Regions from separate parts of the Paraburkholderia sp. CNPSo 3076 genome, predicted to be linked through region 1. Evidence: riboswitches for the same ligand, from Rfam matches in the RefSeq annotation. Region 1 holds a riboswitch; the other holds the start of a gene.
What was found. Region 1 has a riboswitch for ZMP and ZTP ahead of M3A49_RS38140 (hypothetical protein). Riboswitches for the same ligand answer to the same signal wherever they lie in the genome.
Positions count from the first base shown of each region.

Region 2: another riboswitch for ZMP and ZTP. It lies ahead of glyA (serine hydroxymethyltransferase); the one in region 1 lies ahead of M3A49_RS38140 (hypothetical protein).

Region 1 covers NZ_JAPMAL010000050.1:29,997-34,205, reverse strand. The annotation lists gene M3A49_RS38150 (hypothetical protein) at 312-551, shown strand; gene M3A49_RS38145 (hypothetical protein) at 651-1,610, shown strand; gene M3A49_RS38140 (hypothetical protein) at 1,953-2,264, opposite strand; ZMP/ZTP riboswitch at 2,511-2,593, opposite strand; gene M3A49_RS38135 (DUF4406 domain-containing protein) at 2,775-3,182, opposite strand; gene M3A49_RS38130 (NUDIX domain-containing protein) at 3,179-3,778, opposite strand; gene M3A49_RS38125 (DeoR/GlpR family DNA-binding transcription regulator) at 3,809-4,209, shown strand, end outside.
Region 2 covers NZ_JAPMAL010000019.1:237,689-241,897, forward strand. The annotation lists gene M3A49_RS23210 (GspH/FimT family pseudopilin) at 1-82, opposite strand, end outside; gene nrdR (transcriptional regulator NrdR) at 239-721, opposite strand; gene glyA (serine hydroxymethyltransferase) at 737-1,984, opposite strand; ZMP/ZTP riboswitch at 2,145-2,282, opposite strand; gene ydfG (bifunctional NADP-dependent 3-hydroxy acid dehydrogenase/3-hydroxypropionate dehydrogenase YdfG) at 2,480-3,226, shown strand; gene ybgC (tol-pal system-associated acyl-CoA thioesterase) at 3,295-3,789, shown strand; gene tolQ (protein TolQ) at 3,944-4,209, shown strand, end outside.

The sequences.
Region 1 (4,209 bases):
GCGCCATGAGGAACAAACATGTCCCCCGCGCCCGTCGAACTGATGTGGCGGCCGGCATTCAGGTAGCGCGGAGCATGGATGAGTGTAGGCTTGTTTCAAGTGGCCGACAGGCGTCCCCACGCGGCAGCGAACGGCGATCGGGTTGGTTCGGTAGCGCTCGCGGCATCGACTGTGTGTGTGTCACGTCACAGCGTACTGCTGACGCTCGATTGTCCCTTTCCGACTTTGGTTGAGCTGCCGTAGATGGCCGAGAGCACTAGTTCGATGAAGATTCTGCTGAGCTGACGTTGGCGATGTGCAAGGAGCTACCCATGCACCGCGCCCACAAGTTCGTTTTGATTGAAAGTGCACCACTGCAACCCAATATTTTGCGCAGGCGATCTCGATCTGTATGGGGCCGCCACTCGATCCACGATCCATCACGTTTTCTGCGTGGTTGTCGCAATTTCGCCCATGGCTTCCTGAAACCATTGCATCGGCAAAGTCTCCAGGCGTCCTGCACGGAAGCGAACCGCAAGGAACGGGTGATGCATGTCGGAGTACCGGAGTGAATAAGAGTCTTTATCAACCGCCGGGAAGGCATGATTCATGCGCATACCGGGGAGGACAGGCACTCGTGGATGGGAGCCACCGAACGCATCAGGATTCTTATGCCCCGTCTTCCCGAACCGGAGATTAGTCGGTCTCACCGATGCTCAGTCACCGAGCGGCTACGCGGGACGGTGTGCATCCTCGTTCTCGCCGTATGCTACCCGTTAACTCTCGGGCGGGCGGCTGAACCGGTCGATAATGCGACCAGCTTGCGCGCCACCTACGAGAGCCTGAAACCGCAACTCGACCAAAATGCGTTTCATCGGAGGCTGTACCTCGATTCCCGCGAGTCCTCATCCACGGTCGCAGGCGAAATCTACGCGGTGATGGATTACCCGTTCGCGACTGTCAGTCGCATCCTCAATGATCCGTCGCACGGCCCAAAGAACTGGTGCAACGTATTGATCCTGCATCCCAACGTGAAGTACTGCCATGTCTCCGCGAGCAGCAGCGGAGACACGCTGACCGTCAACATCAGCGAGGATCAGGTGCCCGAAGAGAAGCTCGCTTCCACTTATCGCCTGCAATTCGAATACGATCCGGCGACGACCGGCCCGGGATATTTCCGGATAAAGCTCCACGCCGGGAGCGGACCGCTGGACACCCGCGATTATCAGATCGTTCTGGAAGCGGTGTCCCTCGGAAGTGGTCGCACGTTCCTGCACTTGACCTATGCATACAGCTACGGCGTATTCGGGAGGCTCGCCATGAAGGGCTATCTGGCAACTTTCGGTCGCGGCAAGGTCGGATTCACCAATATCGCGGGTCCGTCCGCGCCAGAGCCGAAATACGCCGATGGGGTGCGCGGCCTCGTCGAACGCAATACCATGCGTTACTACCTGGCTATCGATGCCTTTATCGGCGAACCGGTCAGCCTGCCCGACACGCGGCTGGAGCAACGCCTGAACAACTGGTTCAGCGCCAGCGAGCAATATCCACGGCAACTGCACGAAATCGACCGGAAGCATTACGTCGAAATGAAACAGGCGGAGTACCGGCGCTTGCAGGCAAGCCAGTAGGTCGTGGTGCGTGGACATTCGTTCACTGCCCGGTCATGAGGCGGCAAGATCGCCCGTACCGGTCGCGCCCGGTGGGACGTAGTCGTTCGTAGTCGGCGGCTGCCGTCTTGGTGCACAAGCCGCAATGCCGGTTGCGCTGGATTTGGCTGTTGTTACGCTTCGTTACCGGCGAGGCGTTCGCCTGGGGGGCTATACGCACAGTGTTCGACCGCAGCTATTGGAGCGCAACGGCCGCCTGAAGGCCCCGTCCCATTGATTGGCCAACGGCACAAATTGGCCGTCCGGTGCCCGATGCGGCAGTCCGTCTGCGTACCGGAGTGATCGGACGAGGACGTTTGTCAATCAAGGAGCCGGACGCACAAATTCGAGCCCAAAACTCACGTTATAGAGAAGGAATCGGCCTTCGGGTGTCGTGACGAGGCCAGTGATTTTCTCCCGCTGAAAGTCGTCTATACGCAAATCATCGTCGACGCCAAGGCTAACGGTCAAAGCTCCGTCTTCCTCGACTATGGCCTTGTGGTCATAGTTCACAACCGCCCCGAAACAAGTAATCGCACCTCCATCCACAACTAGCTCTGAAGGCGGATCATCTGCACCTTTCCAGCGACCCTGCATTTGCGGTGGCAGCGGCACATCGCGTCTAAATCGATTCACTTACCTCCCATCCACGAGTCCGGTGAAAGGGATTGTCGACGATCTGCGCGGCAATGTCGAAGGACCGGTCCTGTGCGACAGCATGTCCGATGCAATGAGCCGTAGCCGACCCCCAAGCGGTCGCTCGAGCCACCTCGAAGCGGACCAAAGGTCGGGAGAGCCGGTGAGCGCGGTTCACACGGCGGAGAAGGCAGGCATAAAACGGAGCTGTGGGCGTTGATCATTGGAGGTCTCCAGTACGGACGATCACGATGCCCAGGCGAACGGCGGCACTACGTCTACGCTCCCCGATGGTGCTCCATCCGTTCTCGCCAGTCACGTAGATGCCAAAACTTACCGCACCCTCGGGAATCGCCGCCGATTCAGTCCGACACAACGGGCGCCGCTACTGGAGAGCCGACGGGCGTGGCAGTCCGGTCGCGGCCACCGGTCGTACGCTTCCTGCGTTGCCGCGGTTTGCAGGTGATGGTGGGTTCGCGGGGTGTGCAGCATTGCCGCGATAAGCGGCGATTATCGCGGCACGCCGCGCGATTCATCAGCAACAGATTCCCCGAATATGACGTCAGGCAACTCGTCGATCCTGCGATAAACGGGTCTGCCGAGGCTGCGGGCCAATTCCACGTCGCCATCGGCCCCCTTCGATTCGCCTGGAATGCGCAAAACAGCGTCGCACCGTTCTATGAGTCTGCGCGCTGCGGGGTAGAGAAAATGCTCGCTGATTTCGTCGCCAATACGTTCAGAGCCGGCGGCGCGAGCGAGCGGCAGCGATACCCATTCGCCGATCATCGGCATGTGGCCGCGCTCGTAAACCGCGAGCGCAGCACGTTCCAGCCGACGCAGATTTTCGGCGATACGCACAGCATCACCATCGGTGCCGCCCCGGTACGGACCAGCGATCAGGATCAGTTGTGGTTTCACTTTGCGTGTCCTTCGGAGAGCCGACGGAGTGCGGCGTGCTGCAATAGCATAATCGTCTTGCCGTCCACGATCTCGCCGCGCTCGATCATCCTTAGCGCCTCGCCAAGCGGCACTTCGACCACTTCCAGATCCTCGCCTTCCTCCTCGACTCCGCCGCCCGCGCCGGGCCGCTCGGCGGGGTCGTATTCGCCCAGGTAGAAATACAGCTTCTCGGTCACGGAGCCGGGGCTCATGTACGCCTCGAACACCTTGCGCAGGTTGCGCACGCGGTAGCCCGTTTCTTCCTCGACTTCGGCGCGAATGCGCTCGTCGGGCGCGGCGTCGTCGAGCAGGCCGCCCGGGGCCTCGATCATCATGCCGTCATGTCCGTTGACGAACGTCGGCATGCGAAATTGCCGCGTGAGCACGACGTTGCCGCTGCGCGGGTCGTGCAGCAGGATGGTCGCGCCGTTGCCGCGATCGTAGGTTTCGCGGCTCTGGCGCTGCCACGCGCCATTGCTGCGCAGGAAGTCGAAGGTCACCTTGCGTAGCACATACCAGTCGTCGGACAGCACGGTGGTTTCGATCATTCGCACGCGCTCTTTCGTTGCAGTCATCTCGTTCCCCTTGGTCGGCATTCGACATTCATGGTATCGTGCAGTTTCGTGCAAAATCAAGAAAATTCGTGCAAACCGGTTCGTGCCATTCTCATGCTCACAGATCAACGAAAGAAAGCGATACTCGCGGCGCTCAAGCGCGACGGCCAGGTGCTCGCCGGCGAACTGAGCGCGCAATTCGGCGTTTCCGAGGACACGGTGCGGCGCGACCTGCGCGAACTGGCGGCCGAAGGCCTGTTGCAGCGCGTGCACGGCGGCGCGCTGCCGGCTTCGCCGGCGGTGGCGCCCATTGCCGAGCGGCGCGGCATGGAGGTGGCGGCCAAGCGGCGCATTGCGCAAAAGGCCGCGGACATGATCGCGCCGGGGCAGGTGGCGATCGTCGATGGCGGGACGACTTCGGCGCTCCTGGTCGAGTGCCTGCCGCCCAATCT
Region 2 (4,209 bases), on a different contig from region 1:
CGGGCGTGGAAACCGTTGCGCAAATCGCCAGCAGGACGATGACGACCATCGTCTCAATGAGCGTGAATCCTCCGGACTTCATGAGCAATCCTTAGTTCGAGCGGATTGCCATCAATCTACGGACGAAAGCGAAACGAAACAATTAGCCGAACGGCTAGCTGGTGCGCGCAACGTCGGCTCGCGAGAATGCAAGCGTTACGACAGCGGCCTGGCAGGGGGAAGAAAAATGCGAATGCGCTCAGCGCTTTTTCGCGGGGTTGTTGGCAGCACCCGCGCGGCGGAATTCCTCGATCACGTCTTCGAATTCGGAGACGTCCTCGAAGCGTCGGTACACCGAAGCAAACCGTACGAACGCGACCTTGTCGAGTTCGCGCAATTCGCCCATGACGAGCTCGCCAAGGCGCTCGCTGCGCACTTCGCGCTCGCCGCTGCCGAGCAGTTGATACTCGATACGGGCAACCGCCGCGTCGATCGCATCGGCCGCAACCGGGCGCTTGCGCAGCGCCAGTTGCATGCTCGCCATGATCTTGCGGCGGTCGAATTCCGTGCGGCTGCCATCCTTCTTGACGATCGAAGGCATCGCCAGCTCGACCCGCTCGTACGTCGTGAAACGCTTGTCGCAGGCCGGGCAGCGGCGGCGGCGCCGGATCGCGGCGCCGTCTTCGGACACACGCGAGTCGACGACCTGCGTGTCTTCGTGCCGGCAAAAAGGGCAGCGCATGGATTATCGCGTGGCTTAGCGGTAAACCGGGAAACGCTTCGTCAGCTCGGCGACCTGCGCCTTCACGCGCTCGATCGTCGCGGCGTCTTCCGGATTGTCGAGCACATCGGCAATCAGGTTGCCCACCTGCTCGGCTTCCTTCACGCCAAAGCCGCGCGTCGTCATGGCCGGCGAACCGAGACGGATACCGCTCGTCACGAACGGCTTTTCCGGATCGTTCGGGATCGCGTTCTTGTTGACCGTGATGTGCGCGGTGCCGAGCACGGCTTCCGCCGCCTTGCCAGTGATGTTCTTGGCGCGCAGGTCCACCAGCATCACGTGGCTTTCCGTGCGGCCCGAAACGATGCGCAGACCGCGCTTGACCAGCGTCTCCGCCAGCACGCGCGCGTTGTCGACCACTTGCTGCTGGTAGGTCTTGAATTCCGGCGAGAGCGCTTCCTTGAACGCCACGGCCTTGCCGGCAATGACGTGCATGAGCGGACCGCCCTGGATGCCCGGGAAGATGGCCGAGTTGATCTGCTTCTCGAACTCCGCCTTCATCAGGATCACGCCGCCGCGCGGGCCGCGCAGGCTCTTGTGCGTGGTCGTGGTGACGAAATCGGCGTGCGGCACCGGGTTCGGGTAGACGCCCGCGGCGATGAGGCCCGCGTAGTGCGCCATGTCGACCATGAAGTATGCGCCGACCGCCTTGGCAACCTTGGCGATGCGCTCGAAGTCGATACGCAGCGCGAATGCCGACGCACCGGCGATGATCAGCTTCGGCTTGGTCTCGTGTGCGCGCTTTTCGAGCGCTTCGTAGTCGATGTCTTCCTTGGCGTCGAGGCCATAACTCACGACGTTGAACCACTTGCCGCTCATGTTCAGCGCCATGCCGTGCGTGAGGTGGCCGCCTTCGGCGAGGCTCATGCCCATGATGGTGTCGCCCGGCTTGAGCACGGCGAAGAACACGCCCTGGTTGGCCTGCGAGCCCGAGTTCGGCTGAACGTTCGCGGCTTCGGCGCCGAACAGCTGCTTCACGCGGTCGATCGCGAGCTGCTCAACGATATCCACGTTTTCGCAGCCGCCGTAATAGCGCTTACCGGGGTAGCCTTCGGCGTACTTGTTGGTGAGCTGCGAACCCTGCGCGGCCATGACTGCGGGCGACGTGTAGTTTTCCGACGCGATGAGCTCGATGTGCTCTTCCTGGCGGCGGTTCTCGAGTTCGATCGCCTTGAAGAGTTCGGGATCGACGTTGGCGATGGTGCTTTCGGCTCTGTCAAACATACGGATTCCGTTAAGTGTGTTCAGGTTGACCGGGTCTCGCGCGGAACGCGTAGCGGGTACGCGGCGCTGCTGGCGAAGAGGCCAGCCATGACGTGGCGGAAGGAGGCGCCGCACACGCGAGGCAGGACAGCCACGGCAGCGCTAACGAAAGCGCGCGAAATCAGGCTGCCCAGGCGAACGGCAAAACGGCACCCTGCGCTTCACGGTGGGTCGTTCCACCTTGGGTCCCCAATAACGAACGCATTGCTACCGCCAATGCCGCCAATCCGGAACCCTATCGCCAGTCACGCAGGGATTGAGCGCGTTAGTGTATTGGAACGGCGGGGAATAGGCAACCGCCCGCCCCCAGTGCGCTCGGGCGCCCCGCGGCCTGTGGCGCGCCGGGCGGCGCCTCCGGCCATGCGGCCCGCGCGTGTACTGTCCCTTTCTTGCCGCAATGCGGCATTGCAAGTAGGCTCTTCCCTTTTCTCGCCTTCTACCGACCAGAGAGCCACCATGATCGTTTTCGTCACCGGCGCGTCCGCAGGATTCGGCGCCGCCATCGCCCGCGCCTTCGTGAAGGGCGGCCATCGCGTCGTCGCCACCGCTCGCCGCAAGGACCGCCTCGACGCCCTCGCCGCCGAACTCGGCGACGCCCTCCTGCCCTTCGAGCTCGACGTGCGCGACCGCGCGGCGGTGGAAGCCGCGCCCGGCGCGCTGCCGTCCGGGTTCGCAGGCATCGATGTGCTGGTCAACAACGCCGGCCTCGCGCTCGGCGTGGAGCCGGCACAAAGGGCGGACCTCGACGAATGGGAAACCATGATCGACACCAACTGCACGGGCCTCGTGCAGGTGACTCACGCGTTTTTGCCCGGCATGGTCGAGCGCAACCGCGGCCACATCTTCAATCTCGGTTCGGTGGCAGGCCGCTGGCCGTACGCGGGCGGCAACGTCTACGGCGCGACCAAGGCGTTCGTGCGTCAGTTCAGCCTGAACCTGCGTGCCGACCTCGCAGGCACGGCACTGCGCGTGACCGACATCGAGCCCGGTCTGTGCGGCGGCACCGAGTTCTCGAACGTGCGCTTTCGCGGCGACGACAGCAAGGCGGCCAATGTCTACAAGGACGTGCAGCCGCTCACGGCCGAGGACATCGCCGACTCGATCTACTGGATCGCCACGCGCCCCGCGCACGTCAACATCAACACGATCGAACTGATGCCCGTTGCCCAGACATTCGCCGGCACCAGCGTCCACCGCGGCTAAAATTACCTTACAAATTTAATACTTACGTCAGTCGTACGAAAGACGTAGGGGCCTCGCGTTCCGGTAGAATGCGCGGCATGGAAAATTCCACCAGCAAGCCGGACGCGGTGTCGTCACCGGCCGGGCGCGGCTTTACGTGGCCGGTGCGCGTCTACTACGAGGACACCGACGCCGGTGGCATCGTGTTTTACGCGAATTACCTGAAGTTCTTCGAACGCGCGCGCACCGAATGGCTGCGCGCGTGCGGCGTCGATCAGCGTCGGCTCGCCGAGGAAACGGGCGTGCTCTTCGTCGTGCGCAGTACCGCGCTCGACTACCGTTCGCCCGCGCGCCTCGACGATGTCGTCACTACCCTAAGCCGTGTCGAGAAGCTGGGCCGCGCCTCGGTCGACTTCATGCAGGAAGCGTGGCGCGAGAACACGCTGCTCGCCACGGGCACCATTCGTGTCGCCTGCGTCGACAGCACGACCATGCGCCCCGCAGCGATTCCGGCCCCCGTTCATGAAGCCTTGCAACGTGGACCACAGAAAGACCTGTACGCCGTGTCAACGGCAGTGCAGTAGTTACCGTTGATACGACGCCAGTGAACTCGCGCCGGTCAATGCAGGACCAAGCAGGGTTCGGCCGCGACGGCGCGAAAGCTTCCCAACCGCCTACAGGAAGCCTCGCGTTGTCTTGCAGCCGCTCGCCCCTTTCGGGACGTCACAACGAACCTATATGAACACTACACAAGATCTGTCGATCATTTCTCTCGTTCTTAATGCGAGCATACTGGCACAGGCGGTGATGGGGCTTCTTCTGCTCATGTCGCTGATTTCCTGGACTTTTATCTTCCGCAAGTGGTTTGCGATCCGCCGGGCGCGGTCCCAGACAGAGCGCTTCGAACGCGACTTCTGGTCAGGCGGCGACCTGCAGGCGCTCTACCAGAGCGCAGCCAACAACCGCCACACGATCGGCGCGCTCGAGCGTATCTTTGAGTCGGG